Regions from separate parts of the Sporosarcina sp. FSL K6-1508 genome, predicted to be linked through region 2. Evidence: a T-box and tRNA genes for the amino acid it is inferred to sense, from the RefSeq annotation. Region 2 holds a T-box; the other holds one or more tRNA genes.
What was found. A T-box is a leader RNA that pairs with one kind of tRNA and senses whether it is charged. The one in region 2 lies ahead of metG (methionine--tRNA ligase), so its partner is inferred to be a tRNA-Met.
Positions count from the first base shown of each region.

Region 1: it encodes a tRNA-Met, which carries the amino acid that the T-box ahead of metG (methionine--tRNA ligase) is inferred to sense. The anticodon was not compared.

Region 1 covers NZ_JBBOXF010000001.1:730,289-741,401, forward strand. Annotated here, with positions in the region: gene tilS (tRNA lysidine(34) synthetase TilS) at 1-277, opposite strand, end outside; gene MKZ11_RS03365 (SpoIIE family protein phosphatase) at 362-2,779, opposite strand; tRNA gene MKZ11_RS03370 (tRNA-Met) at 2,994-3,067, shown strand; gene MKZ11_RS03375 (hypothetical protein) at 3,357-3,512, opposite strand; gene MKZ11_RS03380 (S1 domain-containing RNA-binding protein) at 3,881-4,306, opposite strand; gene MKZ11_RS03385 (FtsB family cell division protein) at 4,435-4,854, opposite strand; gene yabQ (spore cortex biosynthesis protein YabQ) at 4,909-5,376, opposite strand; gene yabP (sporulation protein YabP) at 5,373-5,669, opposite strand; gene MKZ11_RS03400 (RNA-binding S4 domain-containing protein) at 5,758-6,048, opposite strand; gene mazG (nucleoside triphosphate pyrophosphohydrolase) at 6,035-7,504, opposite strand; gene MKZ11_RS03410 (putative polysaccharide biosynthesis protein) at 7,516-9,105, opposite strand; gene MKZ11_RS03415 (aspartyl-phosphate phosphatase Spo0E family protein) at 9,305-9,478, shown strand; gene MKZ11_RS03420 (DUF3147 family protein) at 9,554-9,907, opposite strand; gene MKZ11_RS03425 (MarR family winged helix-turn-helix transcriptional regulator) at 9,898-10,314, opposite strand; gene MKZ11_RS03430 (metallophosphoesterase family protein) at 10,477-11,113, opposite strand, start outside.
Region 2 covers NZ_JBBOXF010000001.1:3,537,084-3,548,196, reverse strand. Annotated here, with positions in the region: gene MKZ11_RS17945 (serine hydrolase domain-containing protein) at 1-594, shown strand, start outside; gene MKZ11_RS17940 (class I SAM-dependent methyltransferase) at 844-1,470, shown strand; gene MKZ11_RS17935 (cupin) at 1,618-1,977, shown strand; T-box leader at 2,213-2,481, shown strand; gene metG (methionine--tRNA ligase) at 2,532-4,163, shown strand; gene MKZ11_RS17925 (protein kinase family protein) at 4,475-5,083, shown strand; gene MKZ11_RS17920 (hypothetical protein) at 5,274-5,474, shown strand; gene MKZ11_RS17915 (ABC transporter ATP-binding protein) at 5,796-6,470, opposite strand; gene MKZ11_RS17910 (ABC transporter permease) at 6,472-7,506, opposite strand; gene MKZ11_RS17905 (HEAT repeat domain-containing protein) at 7,744-8,160, shown strand; gene MKZ11_RS17900 (GGDEF domain-containing protein) at 8,291-8,923, shown strand; gene MKZ11_RS17895 (acyl-CoA dehydrogenase family protein) at 9,159-10,334, shown strand; gene MKZ11_RS17890 (transporter substrate-binding domain-containing protein) at 10,370-11,113, shown strand, end outside.

The DNA of each region.
Region 1 (11,113 bases), 2.8 Mb from region 2:
CAGGAACCGGAACACTCCCGCCAAAAAACGGGATTTTATATGTTTCACAAAGCCTTTCCACTAATGCACCGTCTGCGGCAGACTCTTCTCCGCGCAATTTATGATCGACGTGAATTGCGGCAACTTCAATTCCCATCCTGTCTCGATTCGAAGCCATGAAATCTAAAAGTGCCACCGAGTCGACGCCACCTGAGCAGGCGACAAGAACACGGTCCCCCGGGGCGACAAGTGACCATTCTTTTACGAAATGGAAAATTGTCTGTTTAAATCTATTCATTGCCGGGCTTCCTCCTTTTCAACAAACTCTTTAATTAAATTTTACCATAGAATACCCCCACTTCAAGATAAGTGGGGGGTATAGTCAGCCAACCACGTTTTCCCGGGAAATAAGTTGTGAATATGGAGTAAAGCTTGACCACTTGGGGAGTACGTGATCGATTTTCATAATTAACACCGTTCGGTCATCTCCTATCACACCGAACTTCCTCTCCATTTCCTGCATAATGCGGTCCGCAATTTTGTCACAGTCAAAACTTCCGTACTTTTCAAGGGTGCTATACAACGTCTTTTCTTGTTTTTCAAGCGGGATATCGCCATTGAAAATACCATCCGTTACCATCATTATAATATCACCTGATTTTAACTCTTCATTTTTTGCCTCAACAGAAAAAGAGGGAAGAAAACCAACTGGCACGGATTTGCTATCAAGTCTTAAAAAATCATCCCCTCGTTTAATATACGTACTCATCGACCCGGCTTTCCACGACCAGATGCGACCGTCCTGTAAATCGATAAGCGCTAAGTCAAGCGTAGCGTACATATCATCTAAACCATTCAGAGACATCATATAGTGAAGTGTATGCATAGCTGTTTCAGGGTCCATTTTCCGATCCAAGCATTCCCGCATTAGACGAATTACTTTTCGACTCTCACGATATGCATTCAAATCCTGTCCCATCCCATCCGACAACAGGACCGCCGTCAACCCTTCATGGATCGGGAACACTTCATAAGCATCACCTGCATGGAATGTTTCACCGCCCGCTGTCGCAACAATCCCGTAATCCAGTGAAAAGCGGACCGCCGAACCGAATGTCAATTGAATATGTGGAAAAGGGTCTTGCAGAACCGCAGATTTTGCGACGCGGAACGGTTCGTCATACATCTCTTCCAGAATCGGCAGTATAAACCTCTCCGCCACTGTCGTGTCCGTTTCAAAGTCAGATCTTTTTTCAGGGATACAGCAGATAATGCGACGTGCTCCCCGCTCTCCTGACAAGACATCAATCTGAAAGTATTCAATATCTTTCTCTTGAAGCCGCTTCGCCAACTCTTCTTCGGCCGGCTTGTAAACCGTCAAATCTTCCTTTACTTCATTCATAATCTTGTCGAGATGGGTGCTCATATCCCGTAATTGAAGCGCAAGCATTTTTCGACCATGCTGAAGTTGCCCCGTCAATAAGCGATTAGCGGCCTGTTCTTCAAGTTCCGTCACCAATCCATTAAACCGGATGCACTTATATTTAATCTTTTCCTCAACCCGATGGCGCTTAGCTTTTTTGGTCATAGAATAGGTCGCTTCCCATTCGCTAAGAAGTCCGCCCATGTCATTATCAGCACTTTCCCAGCACTTAGAGTAACGGAAACAGGATTGACAGATTTTTGGCACAACCTGCTCAGACGGTTCATCCGAACTTGTGCGGGATGTAAATCGATCGCCAACAAGCGTTGACATAAATTCAGAGAACTGTTGGAAATCAGACAGTTGTTCGTCAAGCCGTTCAGCAAGCCATTTTTGTCGTTTTTCATTTGTGTCCGTATTTTCTGGGTAAAAGACACGTCGAATTGGCTCGAGTCTCTTCGATGGGATAAGTAAAAAGATAACAGTTGCCGTTGCAATTGTTATAAAGTGCGAAGTATCAAGCGGCAATGTCAAATCATACATGAGGAAAAATAGTGACACAGAGACTCCGCCCAGCGCAATACCAACTTTCCCAAAACGACGTAGCGTGCCTGCAAAAAAACCAGTCATGCCAAATACCGCCATCATTCCCGTGAACGACAATTCTGCGAGACCCACAATAGCAGCGATGATCATTGCGATTGTTGTTGAAAACGGAAGGCCTCCCACAAGTGCCGCGAGTAAGATTGTGAGATGGATGAGTGTCCCTGAAACCGATACAGGGCCTAACATTACTCCACTCATGCCCGTAGTAGCCATCGCACCGACCAGACATGCTGCACCAAGCCGTTCAGGCGTCCATTTGCCGAAAAAGATTCTATCTGCTGCAGGAAATGCGATAAAAAGGAAAAAAGTCATGAACAATGCGAGAACTGCTTCAAAGCCAATATATAGTTGCACATTCACTGGCGGTTGCCCGACATGCATAATAAACTGCCATAACACTTGAACAACGATGATACTTCCTGCCACTGTTAGCGGAATTGACTTCCGCATTAGCGGATACTTAATGACCGCATTGAATAAAGCGAGCATGAGTAAATGAATAACAGCCTGTCCGAGACCAAGAAACGCGCTCCCGAACATCCCTCCGATGAACACCCATATCAGATGCTTTCTGAAACGCGCTCGCGCCAATGCCCAGACCGGCAAGAAAAAAGGGACAGCTGCATCAAACAATACGGCTTGCGACAAGAAAAAAGAACCAAATAAGAATAGGGTCGCAACTAAAATATGCATTTTTCGTTTACCAATCATTTCGACATACATGCCAATTGGATAGCTCACCGGACGCACTACATGTTCCATTAGTTTCATTTCCCATTCCCCCTATGTCTACTATGCCTTGAGTATACATAGGCAGATCAAAAGAAATTGTCTGTTCATGACAGTGAATGAACAAAATGTTTCGACTCTTTCCGAACTGTTTTTTCTTTTTTCATAAGATGGGTTGACACATGATTGGTTCGATTGTATTATAAATATTGTTGTTCTGATTAAGTCGAAACAAGCACTTGCTAGAATATACAAAGGCGGCGTAGCTCAGCTGGCTAGAGCGTACGGTTCATACCCGTGAGGTCGGGGGTTCGATCCCCTCTGCCGCCATTAATGAAATACAAGAAGACCGTTCAGACTCTACAGACATAAGACGGTTTATGACCAAGCGTTTTAGAGTTGGAGCAAGACTATAATTAATTTAAAAAGCAGTCCCTGCATCTTGAATTTACGATGCAGGGACTGCTTTTTAAAATGAATAATCTAGAGATTATTTGGTGAGCTGTGACAGTTTTTTGAATTTGCATACTAGTTTTGGTGCGAGATATGACTATTTTCGGGATTGCCATGAATTTGCGGGCTTTCCCCATGAATTCCACTCGAGTTGCCATGAATTGCCTCACGCGCCATGACTATCTGCCGGATTGCCATGAATTCGAAGGCTTTTACCATGAATTCCGTGCAAGTTGCCATGAACTGTCTCACGAGCCATGACTATCTTCCGCATTGCCATGAATTCGAGAACATCCCCCATGAATTCCAGGCAAGTTGCCATGAACTGTCTCACGAGCCATGACTATCTTCCGAATTGCCATGAATTCGCGGGCTTTCCCCATGAGTTCCGTGCAAGTTGCCACGAGCTGTCTCGCGAGCCATGACTATCTTCCGAATTGCCATGAATTCGAGAACATCCCCCATGAATTCCAAGCAAGTTGCCACGAACTGTCTCGCGAGCCATGACTATCTTCCGAATTGCCATGAATTCGCATGCATTCCCCATGACTTTCTTCTTTATCTGCAAAGTGATCCCAGAAACCTTCTATATGTAAAAATCAAAAAGCGGCAAACAAGTGTAGTGCCCTTGTTTGCCGCTTTTCTCTATGCTATTAGTACATTTTTTCATGAATTGAAACAGCTAGCAAGTTATCCTCTGCTTGCGCCACGGCCACCGCGTTTCGATTCCGTCGCTCTCTTCAAAGTAGAGAGACGCTCTTCGCTATCTTTCATGAACTTTGCCATTTTCTGTTCAAAGTTCTCCGGGCGATCTGTAGTAGGACGACCACCTTGACGCGGACGTTGCGGGCGTTGAGGACGTTCTGGACGCTGCTCAGATTCAGGCTTCGCTTTTCTGATCGACAACCCGATTTTACCATCTGCACCGACGTTCATCACTTTCACTTCAACCATGTCACCGACTTTAAAATGATCATTAATGTCTTTGACGTAATTGTCCGCCACTTCACTTATATGGACCAGGCCTGTTGAACCGTTCGGTAGCTCAACAAATGCCCCGAAGTTTGTGATCCCTGTTACTTTACCCTCTAGCTTGCTGCCTACTTCAATTGACATAAAAAAAATGCTCCTCCTTAAAATTTAAGCGGGCCCCGCGCTGGGAGCCTTGCAACCGTATTAATGACCCTGTAAAATACAGGATCCTTACTTCTATTATAGCCAATAAAAAAAGAGTGTCAATAAGACTACTCTTTTCTGTCGTCTTTTTTATCCGTTTTTTTCTTATTTTCCGGTATTGAGAAAATAATTTCATTCTTTTCAGACAAGAAGTACTCTTTGCGCGCGAGTTTTGCGATATAGTCATCGTCATTCAACTTCACGAGTTGTCTTTCCAGTATCTCCTTCTCTTCTTGCACCTCTTCAAGCTCGGCCATTGTCTCAACTTTTTGCAGTTCCTTCGCCGCCAATGCATGTTTCTGGTTAATAAACATATTGGTCATACCACCGAGAATAATGGCCGCAGCAAAAGCAAACACTGTCAGTCTACGATATAAACGGACTTTCCGCGCATTCTTTCTCGTTTCTTTCTTTTGAAGTGAGCGGACATATTCAGTTTGAATCGATGCGACCCTTTCGGACGATTTCCTCTGCTGCTTTTGTTCCAAGTTCTGCACTTCCTCTCTTCACACGATACAATTTGTTAGTTCATACATTGTATATCATTTCGCTCTTCTTTTAAAGAGTTTTCTGGAAACGATACGGTACAATTTAACAAATGGTGTAAAGAGAACTTTAATGACTTTCATGATAAAACGTACGATATAACGGATGATGGATACGATCAGCCGAGCAATGAACCAGAGTGGCTTTACAAACACCAGCAATAAGATCCTTCCGAAAAGGCGGAATGGCTTATAGAAGATAGTTACGTAAAGTAGCATTCCACTAATCTGTGCAAACGGATCATATATCCGCCATGCCCCATCCCTTACAAGATAAAGGATATAAAAAGTCCAACATCCGACTAGTACCCATCCAATTACTTCGAGCCAGGCCGCACGCTTTCGAATAATTGATTTCTTGCCGGCTTGCGCGGTACCTGTTCCAATCATGTCCATGAATGCTCCGGCAACAATGCCCGTCCCAATCATAGCGAGCAGGCTAAGAAACTGGACGGATAGACTCATCCAAACAATTTATGGAGGAAACCTTTTGAGCCTGATTCTTCTTCGTCATATTGAATCGTGGCGACCGTGCCCTCCAATGTAAGGAGCCCTTTATCGACATCGAGATGAACGATGCGCAGTTCCTCTCCCCGGATTTGCAATAATCCTTGAGATGTCCGAACGAGAAACTCTTCCTGATCGAAGCGGTCGATCGATTTTACCGATGTAAGATCCATTCGTTTTCTGTTGCGCATAGTCACGACATGGTCTCCTGATGGAATTGCGTACGTAGGACTGTCAGTTTGAAATTGCATTATATGCTTCCCCCTTTGCTTGTACGTTCACAGCCATCTTATGCCGGGATATAAAAAAACATGACAGGGAAATTCCCCGCCATGTTGATCAGTCTTCGTCGTCCATGAATTCCGGTTCCACTTTTTCAAGTTTTTCTTCCTTCAATATGGTGTACATTGAAGCAGCATCGTCTTTTTTCGTTGTATCTTTTAACATATTGATTTTCACCGTTACAATCTTCTGACCAAAACGGATCGCAAGTTCGTCGCTTTCTTTTACGACGGACGATGCCTTGGCGACTTTTTCATTAATCGTTATACGGCCTTGATCGGCCACTTGTTTCGCCAATGTACGCCTTTTGATAAGGCGGGATACTTTCAAGAATTTATCGAGTCTCATGATTATCTTCCCCTTTTTTCGCTAATTGCCAAAATACTTCGAGTTCATCAAGTGTATAGTCAGTAAACTTGCCGTGTCCATCTTTCACACTCTTTTCGACAAATGAAAACCGTCTGCTGAATTTTTGATTTGCATGGACCATCGCTTCTTCCGGCGATAGCTTGAGAAAACGGGAAATGTTGACGATTGTGAATAGAACATCGCCTAGCTCATCCATTTGACTATATTTCGTTCCACTTTCCAACTCTTTGCGGAACTCCATCCATTCTTCTTCAAACTTTTCAAATGCACCGTCAATTGTCGGCCAATCAAACCCAACCTTCGCTGCCTCTTTTTGATAATTAAGCGATGTTAAAAGTGAGGAAGAAGGACGTTCTTGACCTTCTAAGAGTGATTCAGCTTGCGGTTTTTCCTGTTGTTTGATTTCCTGCCAATTTTGAAGAACTTCTTCGGAATTTTCCACATTTTTGTCTCCGAAAACATGCGGGTGTCGGCGAATCATTTTCGAACCAATCGATTGAAGCACGTCTTCCATAGCAAAATAACCATCGTCTTCGCCAATTTGAGCATGTAGGAACACCTGCAGCAACACATCGCCAAGTTCTTCAATCACCGCATTATCATCTTCATTATCGATTGCTTCAAGCAGTTCATGCGCTTCTTCAATCAGATACCGTTTCAATGATGAATGCGTTTGTTCACGGTCCCAAGGGCAACCGTCCGGAGCGCGCAGTGCAGCAATAATATCCCTGAACGTCGACCAGTCTTTCAGCCGTGCTTCCCGTTCAATTACAGGAGGAACATATACCGTCGTCAAATTATTAATTTCGGTCACACGATCCAGTTCAAACAGCGGCACTGAAATCAATTGCTCGCCCGTCGAACCTGCCGCGGTTACAATCGTCACTGGATGATCGTAAGCATACTTCTCCATCAGTGATAATTTCACTTCAGACGCCACGAATGAATCATACACTTGTCCAATAAGAATATGCTGTGTCATATGGACATCATCGCGTTTCATATCCGTCCCGTCGAGCAGTTGAAATCCTTCAATCGGGTCAATTCGCAATGCTGCGAAAATCGGGTCAAGAAAACTGTTTCCGCCCGCAATTTCAAGCTGGACGACGCCTTCGCGTTCTTTTTCAACTAATAATTGTACCGTACGTTCTGCCACGAGTGGATGCCCGGGTACAACATAGGTCACTGGTTGTTCTGCACACATGTTGAGTAGCTGTTCTACGATTTCATCATAAACTTGCTCGAACGAATCATGTTTTTCATAAATTTCATCGAAGCTTGTCAGCACGATTCCTTCTGCCCTTAATTCCACAACAGCGGGGTGCTGATCCGTGCGTGCTACGATGCGGTTTGCTTCTTTTAATTTCCGGTATGTCCCGAGGGCCAATTGGTCAAGGTCACCTGCACCAAGACCGATAATTGTTAACTGATGCACGTCATTCACCTTCATTTCCTAGACTTATTGAGTTGTAATTGCAATGTAGCCAAACGTTTGCCGAATGGCAGAAGAAACCATTCCTTCTCTGCCATTATACGTGATTTCATAATGACGAAAAGGAAAATACTCGCACCTGCCGCGACGGAGGTTAATGCGATAAGCGTCGCTCCAACCCGATTCGGTAACTTGTCGAATAAAAACCCGTCTGCAACGATCATCCATGGTAAGACAACTGCTATCATGCAGACAGACGCCACAATCACCCATCCATAAAAACGTGCCGGTGCAAGGCGAATTGGCCATACCTTTTTAAAATACAGTAGTAGTCCGACTGTAATCGCTGCGAAACCAATATTGCCTGCAATTGCTGCTCCCGCGACATCCCATACAGGGATCAGGAGCTGATTAGCAATGATTTTTATAACCAGTCCACCAATGAGCAGGAGCGTCGGTACCTTCACTCTTCCCGCGCCTTGTAGCATCGCCGTTAAAGGTAAAATAAGTGATAACCAGAGAATTTGCAGCGAGAAAATGATGAGTGTAACAGAACCGTCGCGTGTTTCAAACAGCATTTCATTTACATAGGGTAAAACAAGCGCAAGTCCTGCAGCAGCTGCCCAGCCGAAAAGAAATGCCGTCCTGAACGTTAGCCGGATAAACGGCAATGCACCCCGGCCAGCTTTTTTGGTCGAGTGATGAGCGATGAGAGGAACAATTGCGAGCGCCAATGTCGATGCAATGAGAATCCCCATTTGCACGAGCGGCTGTCCACGATCATAGACACCTTTCATTACCATAGCTGGTTCTTCCGCAAAACCGTTAGATAAGAGAGTATTATAAATTGTAAAGGAATCGGCTAATTGAAACAGCAGGAGAATGAGTGAACTTGCACTGACCCCCAAACTGACAACCGTCAATTCTTTCACGACTTGCCATGTGTCCACTTTTTCTAATGGTCCTTTAAACTTATTCCGAAAATAGAGCGCAAGTATAATAACACCAGCACTTTCTCCGACAACCGCCCCCCACATCGCCACTTCGCCCGCTGTATAAAGTGAAGCGCCTGATCGCACCGCAATCCATGTGCCAACGAGGATGACCGTTACACGAAATGCCTGCTCACCTACACCCGAAACTGCAACCGGCACCATCCGCCCTTCCGATTGGAATGAGCCCTTCAAAACGGCTAATGCCGGCATGAGCAGAACGATATACGCGCCCGCCCGCAGAAGAGGAACGAGCTCAGCATCGCCCATGGAACGCGCGAAAAACGGAGCAAAAACAGTTAGTAGAACAAAAAAGCTTATTGATAATATAAGAAGATATGTAAATGCCACACGCATCATCGCTTTTGCTTCACCTCGACTCGTACTTCCCGCAAGCAGCTTCGATACAGCCACCGCAAAACCATACGACGTCCAGACAATAAAAATGCCAATGAACGGGTATACTTGCTGATAAATATAAAACCCTTTGTCGCCGACTAAGTTTTGAAACGGAACCCGATAGACTGCTCCCAACAATTTTACAATGATTGCAGAGATCGTCAGAATTGACGCGCCTTTCATAAATGTTTTCATATTCCACTGTTGCTCCATATCCGTGCCTCTTTCTTTCCTGCATAGTGTAGCTATTATACCATGATTGAGTAACGACATAATTTTCTGAAGATTATACTAAATAGGTTTAATTGTTAGAATTTATGGGAAAGACATAGATATGTTATTTGTAAACATCTTACTGTAAATTACATTTAAAAATAAAAGATGATAAAAAAGGAAAACGGAGGGGCTAAAAATGATAAAAACAATTCCAAAAAAACGGATCTTATCAGTACTCATAAAATCAAAGAGAAACGATATGTATACTAAAGCAAAACATTTTGGTTTGACTCATCCGATTGTCGTCGCATGTAGCCAAGAGTTGGATCTATTATTGAATAGGTATCAAGGTATCCGAACCATACAATAACCATCTCCTGCATACAAACAAAAAGGAACTGTAAACCGCTAGGGTTTTAGCTCCTTTTTGTTATAAACCGCTTCGTTAACTTAAGAAAAGAACTTTTACGTACTTTAAAACAATTTCTTGAACCAATAAAAAGAGTAACCAGCCACATACTCCTAAACCGATGGATATGAATAAATGAACAGAATTTTGTAAGGCTATGTAAACGATTACTAACAAAAAAGCGGTTGCAGGAAATCCCCAAAGTACCCCTAATGCAAACTTGCTTAACGTCGCTGTTTGTTCTCCTTGAACATACAGCCATACAATGCTAAGTAGACTGACCAGCGGAAGAGCAGCTATAATCCCTCCATAAGAAGGAAATCTTCTCGAAATCTCCGTAACAATACCAATAACGATAGCTGAAGCAATAATTTTCGTTATTACATACATTGTTTCGCTTGCTCACTTAAAGTCTTTAGTGCCTGTTCCACTAAATCTTTTTCAACATCATCTAGTTTGTTCAACACTTCTTCTAATTTGTCTTCATCAAGCCTTGTATTTCTATGTAAAACTTCCTCACCTAAATCCGTTAAATAAAGAATTACCTTTCTTTCATCGGAAGGGTCTCTTCCCTTTGTTACATAACTCTTTTCAATCATTCTCTTAACATGTTCCGAAGCTGTATTATGTGAAACTTGTATGTATGAAGCGATTTCATTGATTCCGATCTCTTCCTGTTTATCTACAAGTTGAAGAATACGGACCACTTGGTGAGAGATCTTTTCTTTATGTGGATAGTGTAAATGATAATAAATATCCGTCCAATATTGATTTAATAGCGTAATTTTACTATTCACAAATACCACTCCTTTATATCTTACAATACGATTGTATCGTATTGTAAGATATAAAGGGAGAGTTTATTATTGTGCAAATAAATCGTGAGCCAACAACTAAGTTAAAACAAAAAGGTAAAGTACCTTTTTCAAGAAGGATACCCCGTATAGTTTTAGACCTTCTTATTCTAAAAATAAATGTTGATCCCCGTGAAAAACCTTTAATATAAAATCTTTAACTGGGACATTTAAGTCTTCATACGCAAGTAAGAAATCCCGATTATTATAAGGGATTTCTTTTAATTCCACATCAATATTAGCGGCTATATTTAGTACAGCATATCTTGCAAAGGGTTTGTCATAACAACCTAACGAACCGGGGTTAAGGTATAATCTTTGGTCTGATTTATAAAAATGTAATGGATGATGGTGACCAAAACACACCATATTTACCGGGGAGTCAATATATAGATCATCAAGTTTTATTACCGATGGTGCATTATCAATCGTAAGAAATTGATTCTTTGAGTCTAAGTGATAATGAATAAATAAGATCTTTTTCCCTTCATGTTCAGCCATTATTTTCTTGGGTAATTCCTTTAGTTTTGATGTGAATTTTTTATCCATTCTTGAAACTAACCATTCATGGTGTTCCTTTTCCCCTCCCATACTTCGTGATTCCCTTCCTTCCAAGATAGCTATAAATTCTTCTTCATGATTGCCCATTACAAAAGAAATATCATGACGAGAAAACAACAGCTCTAAAACCTCGTTTGTTTCATGACCGATACCAACCATATCTCCTACACAGTAGATATGC
Region 2 (11,113 bases):
GATAAGGCATTGAAATTGTTCAAAATACTCAACAAGGAACTTACAGAAAAAATGTTTACTCCAAATTTCAGTTCATATGCATGTGGTTGGATGATATCTGAAATAGGTGGTAAAAAATGTGTACATCATTCTGGAGATATTAGCGGTTTTTGTAGCGATTTTCTCAGATTTGTTGATGATCAAGTTACCATTATCTTTTTAAGCAATATGAATGTTACGCCTGTAGAACATTTAAGTCGGGAAATTGCGAAAACCATTTTTGAGGAACAGTCATCTTTACCATGTCCTGCTGTGCCAATCCCATTCAAAAAGGTAGTTCCTATAGTAGGTAAGTATCCATTTGAAAATGAGAAAGACAAATGTCTAGATATATCTGTTGAAAAAGAAGAGCTTTATTTAACTGTCTCTAAAATGTACGGAGCGGTTTATAAATTCAAACTTCTGCCAGTTAGCCACGACTCCACCAAAGCAACTTTTATAACCGAGATGATTAATGAGCAACTTGTATTTTATTATTCATTAACAGGTGAAATTGAAAGTGTGCAATACATAGACTGTACTGGGAATAATCAAATGATGAATAAGGCTAAGTAGGTTTTCAAAAGACTTTAAACGGAATCGTGTCTATAATCTGCGGTTTAAAAATACATAATATTATGATAATATCTATATATCTATGAAAGGTGGAGTTTATGATGAAAAAAACTACTATTATCTATTATCGCACTGTTTTAAGGGAAATGATCGGCAGCTAATCGAGTAAATCAATTTGTTTAAAAGGATTAATTTTTAAATGAATAAGGAATGCTCGTCAGCTTGTCCGAATTATAGGGGGAGCATTCAATGCTTAATGAACAAGGATTTAATTTATGGGCTAATGACTACGATCAAACAGTACAAATAAGTGAAGATAATAATTGCTATCCGTTTGCTGGATACAAAAAAGTATTAAATACCATTTTTAATGAAGCCATGCAGAAGAAACAATCAAGAGTTTTAGATATAGGGTTTGGTACAGCTGTTTTAACGAGTAAACTCTATGAAAATGGCCATTATATAGATGGTTTAGATTTTTCTACACGTATGATTGCAATAGCCCAATCTAAAATGCCATTTGCAAATTTAATAGAGTGGGATATTTCTAATGGCTTACCTGATTCTTATACATTTAATAAATATGACTCTATTGTAAGCACATATGCGTTGCATCATTTGGCGGATAAAGAGAAAGTAACATTTATAAAGAGTTTGCTTCCTCTACTTTCTGTAGATGGAAAAATATTTATTGGAGATATTGCATTCAAAACGCGTGGGGAGCTTGAAGTTTGTAAAAATAAAAGCATTGGGTATTGGGATGAAGATGAATTTTATTTTGTCTATGAAGAAATAAACGCTTTGCTAAAAAACTTTTGTAAATGTGAATTTCATCCGGTATCGCATTGCGGCGGTATATTCGTAGTTACGAGTTAAATGCAAAATAGAAATAGTTACTCACATTCAAACGTTCAATAGTGAAAGGAGAAAAATGAGTTGTTTTGGCAACTCATTTTTCTTTGTGACTTAGGTAGTCGATTATTATCCTTTAGAAGGCATAAGGAAATCTGGGGAGGATATTAGATGAAAGTATATAGGTTCGACAAAGAGGAAGGTAAAAAAGTAGCTCATTTTAACTCGAATTTCATTATGTCCCGAATTTTAAAAACAGAAAAAACTACGCAAATTGGTTGTATGCATTTGGAAGCTAACGGAATTATTGGCTTTCATCAAGCCGTTGTTTCACAATTAATTCTTATAGTAAATGGAGGAGGTTGGGTTCGAGGGGATGATAATTTAAAAGTAAATATAACAGTAGGCGATGCAATCTATTGGGAAAAAGGTGAAGGACATGAAACTACGACAGACACTGGTCTAATCGCAATTGTAATTGAGTCTGAAGAATTAGCTCCGTCTGATTTTATGACAATTAAAGCAAAATAAAAAATTGGTAGCTGGCTCCGGTTAAAATCACCCCTCAATGCAGATTGGATGGCGTGCTACCCTCGATTATAAAAGTCCGTTTAGATAAAGATTATAGTTCTTATAATCTTTGCACAGGTAACTGTTGCCTTTCCGGAGTTAGGGACATCTACCTTGCTAAGTAAAATAGTAGATTAACTTAAAATATATTTGCATTTGTTTTCGTAATTCTCTATAATCAATTCTAACCTTATATTAAACGGCGATGAAGAGGAAAAGTAATGAGACGATGTTATATAGAGAGCTTCTGTTGGTGGAAATGAAGCAAACTAGTCTGATGAACATGATCTCTGAGCTTTGCACTGAAAATCTGCGGATGAGTAGGCTGCAACAAGATTTGGCACTTGTTACAAATGTCAAAGTATACTAGCATGATTTGTAGCTACGTACTTACTAAGACAAGTGGCGTGAGCTATTTGTGAATTAAGGTGGTACCACGAGTGAACTATCAACCTCGTCCTTATCGATATGATAAGTGGCGGGGTTTTTGTATGCCCCCAAAAGGAGGAATTCTGTTGAACATCTTTATTGGAGGGGCATGGCCATACGCGAATGGATCATTGCATTTGGGGCACATTGCAGCATTGTTACCAGGAGATATTTTAGCGAGGTATTATCGATTAAAAGGTGAATCCGTTTTATATGTGTCAGGCAGTGATTGTAATGGTACACCGATATCTATCAGGGCAAATCAAGAAGGGGTAGCAATCCAAGCAATCGCGGATCGTTATCATCAAGAATTTATAGAAAGCTTTGCGAAACTTGGGTTTAGTTACGATTTTTATTCCAGAACAGATAGTCAACAACATCATGAAGTGGTGCAACAAATTTTCTTGCAGCTGCTTGACAATGGGTATATTTATAAAAAAGAGATTGAGCAGACTTATTGTGAGTTCGATCAACAATTTTTGCCCGACCGGTATGTGGAAGGGATTTGTCCAAACTGTGGGCATCCATCTCGTGGGGATCAATGTGATAATTGTTCAACCATTCTCGATCCTCTTGATTTAATTGACCGTAAGTGTAAAATCTGTGGGAATGCACCAACTACAAGAGCAACCGAACACTTCTATTTCTCATTAAGTTCATTTCAACAAGAGCTGGAAGAGAAAGTTAGGAAAGTTCGTGCTAACAAAACGTGGAGAGAAAATGCCATTCATTTAACAGAGAGATATTTAACAGAAGGTTTACATGACCGTGCAGTTTCCAGAGACTTAGCAAATGGAGTTAGTGTACCCGTGCAAGGGTATGAGGATAAAAAGGTTTATGTTTGGATTGAAGCAGTTTCAGGTTATTATTCGGCCAGTCAACAATGGGCGAATGAGACTCATCAAAGTGATGAAGCTTATTGGAATGAAGAAACAGTATCTTACTATGTACATGGAAAAGACAATATTCCATTCCACTCCATTATTTGGCCATCTATTTTATCGGGAATTGGAAAGGATACACTTCCAACACATATCATTTCAAATGAGTACTTAACTTTGGAAAAGAAGAAAATTTCGACGAGTAAAAACTGGGCTGTGTGGATTCCCTCCATTTTGGAAAGCTATCATCCTGATTCTATTCGATACTTTTTAACCGCAAATGCACCTGAAGCCAGAGACGCTGACTTTTCGTGGCGTGAGTTCATTTTCAGTCATAATACGGAACTTCTTGGTGCTTATGGCAACCTTGTTAATCGGACATTGAAGTTTATTGATAAGTCATTTGATGGTACTGTTTCTGGGGAAATAGATGCGGATATCGCAGAACTAATCCAATCTAAATATGGCGAGATTGGTCATTTGGTCGAACAAGGCCATTTTAAACAAGCGATTGAAACAATTTTTGAAACCATACGTTTTGGAAATAAATACTTTGATGCAAAACAACCTTGGAAGATAATTCATGAGAACATAGACGAGTGTAAGAAAATTTTATTTACATGTGTGCATATAATTGCAAATTGTGCCCAGTTATTATCGCCGTTTCTTCCTTTTTCAAGCGAGAAAGTAAAAGAGATGTTGAACTTAGCTCCGTATACTTGGCAACCTATAGAACAAAAAGCCTATCAAACCTTTCAAGTTAGTCCTCTTTTTGAAAGAATTGATTTATCAAAAATTGAAGTTGAATTAGAGAAGCTAAAATTGAACGCGATATAACTAATTATTGATCAAATGATTTTTATTTCGATAAGTTCATTTCTCATACTAAGCTAATCACTAATATTGACTACGAAGCTAGGAGCCATTATAATAAGTTTACATTATGAATACTTAACTTCCGTTAAGGGGAGTAGCTATACAGTAAAATCGTCAATACAGGATTCTGATCCTCGGTTTTATTGGCAACATTTGTTGTTTGCGAGACCTTACCAATTATTTGGTAAGGTCTTTTTTATTTAGAGACGTTATGACCAAGAATTGGTCATAACGTCTCTTTATGTTTCTAAAAAAGTATTGGAGGTCAACTTTTGACTATTTATCAAGAACTTGCGGATACAATTATTATTAATAAGAAAAATCAACTTATTGAATACGATGATGCATTAGAGCTTGCTGGTACAGGACGAAGTGCATTTGTTTTTAGAATAAAATCGTCTGAAAAAGCAATTAAAGTATTTTTCCCCAAATTTGAATACATTGCAAAAGAAGAGGCTACTATTTATATGACGCTTCAAGATATTTCTTACTTTCCAACTATTTATGCATCAGGTCTAAATTATTTTGTGATGGATTATATTGATGGTCATACACTTTTCGAGTGTCTGACACAGGGAAGAGAAATTACATTAGCTCATATAAAAGAGGTAGATTATGCACTGTCATTGGCTTCAAAATTGGGATTAAATCCTTCAGATATTCACTTACGAAACATAATTATTACGTCTAAAGACGAGATAATTATCATTGATGTTGCTCGTTTTAGACAAACTAAAAATTGTAAGCAATGGAGTCATTTGAAAAAGGCCTATCATCAACTATATCGTAAACGTTTCTTTTTAAAGAAAATTCCTGCTACACTCTTAAATATTGTTGCCTTCTTATATAAAAAGGGAATAATACCATCTTATCAGTCCTGAATTATTCTATAATTTGTTCGTTGGTCTAGAGGCTTCGAGTAATTAATAGCTTTCTTTTTCCATTTTTAATTGGAGACTCTAGTTTAGGCATTTCAATTAAATTATTAAAAACGCCCAGTAATCGTTGAGTTTCGGGTATACTAGAGAGAAGCAACTTTCTATTACTATTCGATATAAAGGAGGGATTTATATGACTGAAAATCATGAAACGAACGAACAAGACGCGCCAAAGAAGATTAGCTTAAAAGAAGCGATACAAAAACAGTTGGAAGCGAAGAAAAATCAAACTGCCGATAACAATGCAAAAGGTAATCCAGTACAATCCGCTAAAAAGATGCAGAGTCAGCAGGCTAAAAAGGTCAGCAGTGCACGCAGAAAAATGGGTTCTTAATAAGAAAAGCGCAAGCGCCTTGGTAGACCCGACAGGCATAAGACGATCCAGCGACGTGGCGCTCTTTGCCACATAGCTAGATTGCTTATGATCCGAGGGACTGGGCGCTGGAAGCTAGACAATAAGAAAAGTGCAAGCGCCTTGGTAGAGGCGACAGGCATAAGGCGGACCGGCGAAGCGGCGTCCTTCGCCGAGTAGCTATGCCGACTTATGACCCGAGCCTCTAGGCGCTGGAGCTAGACACTGCTCCAAGTTCAAAAACTTATATTTTCTTATCTTTAAAAAAACGCAAACCAATACAGTCTTGGTTTGCGTTTTTCATTATACTACCAGGCCGTCTTTCATCGTAATGATGTGATCGGCATAAGGAAGCATTTCTTCATCATGGGTAACCATCAACGTTGTAATGTTCAACGTCTTCGTCAACTCCCGGATTAATGTCATGACATCTTTTGATCTTTTCGAATCTAGGCTTGCTGTTGGTTCATCCGCAAACAACATTTTTGGTTTGTGGATGATCGCGCGGGCTATTGCCACACGCTGTTTTTCTCCTCCTGATAAAGAAGCAGGGTAGGCATTTTTTCGATGATCCATATCCACCAATTTGAGAACCTTTTCAACTTCCATTTTTTGTTCTCGTTTTTTTAATTTGGTTTCAGAAACGTCGAGCATCAGCAATAATTGTTCTTCTACTGTCAGAAAAGGGACTAGGTGCGAGGATTGAAAGACAAACCCGAACTCACTCGCTCTGATTTTTCTGATCTGATCCTGATTCATGTCAGTCATGTTTTGTCCTTCAAATAGCACTTTTCCACCCGTAGCACGTTGCAGTCCTGCCGCTATTGTAAGAATTGTACTTTTACCAGAACCTGAAGCGCCTACTAACGCTGTTATTTCGCCTTCACGAAGTGAAATATTAATTCCTTTTAATACTTGTTCATCTACTTCACCATTCGTAAATGTTTTTGTAACTTCATCAATTGTGAAAATCGTCATATTACACCTCTCCTTGTTGGATAGCTTGCAATGGTTCTACTTTTTTAATTTGCAGACCCGACAGTGTTGCTCCTATAAATCCAATGATTAGGAATATAACCGATAATTGTACGGTGGTTTCAATCGTTAAACTGAATGGCATTCCTTTAGGTGCAATCATAGTAAAGCCCTGACTTAAAGCAACTGATAGTGCTAGTGCGATGACAGTTATGAAAATCATCTGGTACCACATCATACCGAATAATCTGCTCGTTTTAACACCGAGCGCTTTTAAGATGCCATATAGTCCGATTTTTTGAACGTTCATCATATAGAAGAATATCGCGAACAACATTCCGCTAATGGCGACTAAGAACCAAATAATCATATTGAGTGACATCTGTTCCGCGCTGTAACTTGGAATCGTATTGAGGAAGTCTTTATTCGAAAATGATTGTAAATCCGTAACCTCTTGGGCTTTCTCTGTACCCGGTACAAAGATCAATTGCATTTCATTTACACGGTAAATTTCTTTATAGTTTTCCATATTAATAAAAGCGACAGGTGCATGGCTATATTTCTTTTGATCGACAAAGGCCTTCACCTTAAATTCACCGCTGAACTGATTATTAGTTACTATATCTCCGACTTTAATTCCTTCATCTTCCAATGAACGATCTAGAATGATTTCACCTTTACCGACAGACTCAAACAATTTTGAATCTGTTGACGTGACAAAAGCTATACTATGTTGCTTGTCGTCCATATCGTTTACAAAACCCATTTGAATAGAAAGTGCAGCTGCACCTTTCTGTTCATTTAATACAGTTGCTTGTACGTTTTCATCTATTCTTGAAAGATTATAGGTTTCATTTGCATCAGCATTCATGTAAAATTGACCGTCCGGCAAATCTTTAATTAACGCCGCATTATCTTGTGATAACCCGTTAGATAGCCCAGAAATGATAAATGTTAAAAAGCTGACGAGAAAAATGATTGATCCCAAAATGATAAACTTCGTTTTATTCTTCTTAATTTCTTTCCATGCAATATTCATCTTTACGCCTCCATTATTTCTTAATAACCTAACTATAATCTGTCTAGGTGAACGGAATATGAACAGATGATTACATTGTATAAGCGGAATTTAAAGACTTGAACGTATGAAAAAACGTATGTAGTTCAACAGATAATGGTACAATACTTATTGAAGGGATTAATATTTTCCCTTAACTAAACAGGATATTGAAATAGAAGGAGATTGGATTACTTGACTAATGAAATTAAAAATGAAATGCCTCCAAATTATGATGAGTTAAGGAAGGCTGTGAACCGAACGTCGAATTGGAGAGTACGTTTAGATGCTATCGAAGAATTGGGACAGTGGAAACACAAACGGACAATCGATGTACTCTTGCATAGAATGAATAACGATGCGGTCTATAAAGTAGTAGAAGCCGCTCATCGTAATCTTATTAAGTTTGGCGAAGATGTTCAATTACCGCCAAGAAATAAATTTGAATTAATTAAAGACGCCAATAAAGTATTCTTCAGAATTAAGAAAAGCTTGCCGGCAGGTCACACGTATGAAGAGTACAAAGAGAAGTTGAAGAACATGAGGCTCGATTTGTATGATACGTATGAGGGAGACAAAGGCGATGAATTTGACGCATGGCTTGAAAACGTTTGGGCCACGGCATCAAAAAAATAAAAAGCTTTAACTTTTCTTCTATTATATAAACATCTAAAAAAACGATTGCAGTTATTTTGCAATCGTTTTTTTGCGAATAACCCCACGGTAGTGTATTATACCTATGAGTATATAGAAATGAGTGAATTCCATGAAATATAATGGCAGGATAGCTGCAATTGGCATAGTAGGATTATTTAACTTGCTACGGTATTTTTACTATCATCAGTATTTGGAACTACCGTTTAAGGCAAACTTTTTTATTTTAACAACCATCTTTTTAGCGATTGCTTGGTGGTGTGGAAAACAATTTGATAACGTAAAATATTACTCTGAAAAAGATCCTTTGACAGATACATACAATCGTCGGAAAGTAGAACAGTCATTTCAAAAAATTGCACAAATGTATAGAAGAGAAAATCACAAGTTAGGCGTCATCATGATGGACCTCAACAAATTCAAAGAAATCAATGATACATATGGACATCATAAAGGTGATGAATTGCTAATCAATCTTGCGGCGATCTTAAAAAATTACGTTAAGAAAAACGATATCGTAGCAAGATGGGGTGGTGATGAATTCTTGATTCTCGTGCCTAATTGTAAAAGTGATTTTGAACTAGGTTATATACAGGGTCTTCAACAGGCGTTAGCGAATGAAAAATTTGATGAATTACCTTCCGTAGAAGCTTCCGTTGGTTTTGCAATTTTCCCGGATGATGGGCAAGATTTTCAGGAATTGATAAAAATAGCTGATGCGGCGATGTATAGGGATAAAGAATGAAAATCAAAAACATCAGTATCTTAAATATGTAGCAATTTTAAAACGTAAGAACGAGTTCAATTAGACGTTCTTACGGTTTTTTAATTTTATAATTGAGGAGTATCTTGACATTATTATGATATTTGCTTATTATTAATCAAATCCCGATGAAACCTATCGGACTTCTTAGCATAAGATGATTTATTAATGAAAAGTAGCCTTAAGTTCTAGTAAGAGAATAGTTGGAGGGGAATTTATGATTAGCCTATTTGTAAAAACAGATCGTCAAAAGAAATGGCTTGAGAAGGTATACGAGTTAGAAACAAAATTTAAAAATACATCAACTCAAACTGATGAAGAGGCAATTTTTCCATTAGAAAATATTCACGACTTAATTCAGATGGGTTATACAAGCAGTACCCTCCCGCTTGAGTACGGCGGTGAAGGATTAAAAGTCTACGATATGGTTCTTCTACAAGAAACGTTGGCTAGTTATGATGGGAACACTGCATTGTCAATAGGGTGGAATCTCGGGGTTGTAGGTGAACTTTTTGATAAAAAATTATGGAATGATAAAAATCTTGATTTCTTTGCCAAGGAAGTTCTGAACGGAGCCTTAGTGAATCGTTCTGTGAGTGAAGCTCAAACTGGGAGCCCGACCAGAGGAGGCCGTCCTGGAACAAATGCGGTAAAACAAGATGGATCATGGCAATTATCGGGCCAAAAGACTTTTACAACTGCTTCTCCAGTATTAACATATTTTTTAACATCTGCATGGATTGAAGAACAACAACAAGTGGGATTCTTTTTATTGCACAAAGATCTAAAGGGACTGAGGATTGATCAGACATGGGACGTTATTTCAATGAGGGGCACTGGTAGTCATGACCTTGTTCTCGATAATGTCAAAGTCGAAGAGTCAAAACTTGTTGAACTACCTGAAAAGCCAAGTGGCGCGCCGTTTAGTGGCTGGCTTCTTCACATTCCAGCATGTTATCTCGGAATTGCACAAGCAGCACGTGACTACGCCGTACAATTTGCCAATAATTATTCGCCTAACAGTCTAAACGGACCAATCAGTCAATTACCGAATGTTCAACAATTACTAGGAGAAATAGATTTGGAATTAATCCAGGCAAGGCATTTGATTTATAGCGTGGCGGAGGCCTATGACGACGAATCTCGTAGGGGCTATCTGACAAATGAGGTTGCGGTTGTCAAACATACTATTACGAATTCAGCCATTACCATTGTCGATAAAGCGATGAGAATCGTAGGCGCAAAAAGTTTGCAACGCACGAATCCTTTGCAGCGGTATTATCGGGATGTCAGGGCTGGTTTACACAATCCCCCAATGGACGATATGACGATTAAGAAGTTAGCATTATCAGCAATTGAACTCGAGAAAAGTGGAAATTCAATTCGTGCTTAACTAGCATGAAGTGAAAAGGAAAAGGGGTTTGTATAATGAGGAAAAAAAGTTTTTTACAACTGATGACTGTCGGATTAGCATTGACAGTTATATTAGCGGGATGTAATTCAAGTAAAGCGTCTGAAGAAAATGAGTCGGACATCCGAAAAGTGAAAGTTGCTTACGACCAAGCTTCAAAACCGATGTCGTGGTTAGATGAAAAAGGGAATGCTACAGGCTATGACGTTGAAGTGATGAAATTGGTTGAAGAATTACTGCCACAGTATAAATTCGAGTACATCGGAACAACAAGCGATGATTTATTGGTGGGAGTAGAGCAAGGGAAATATCAGGTAGGGGTTAAAAATGCATTTTGGACGGAGGAAAGAACAGAGAAGTTTATCTTTCCGAAGGAATTTATAGGCTTAAGCAGTGCTGGTCTTGTGCTGAAGAAGGAAAATGAACATATTAAATCCCTATCAGATTTCGCTTCTGCTGGCTTTTCGTTAGCGCCGATTGCAGCCAATAACGCTCAATACACTGTAATTGATGAATACAACAATGAAAATCCGGACAATAAAGTGCAACTTAAAGCCGGTGATGCTTTCACAGTTGACGTCATTCAATGGGTGAACGAAGGGCGCATAGACGGGGGGGTTATCATTGAGGGGCCTTTTGAAAAGCAGGTGACTGCTGAAGATGGTCCGTATCATAATCTGGTAGAAGACGTAGTTTATAATGAGTTCGCGGTTATCAAAACATGGCCTTTATTTAATAAAAAAGAGCAAGAGTTTGCAAAT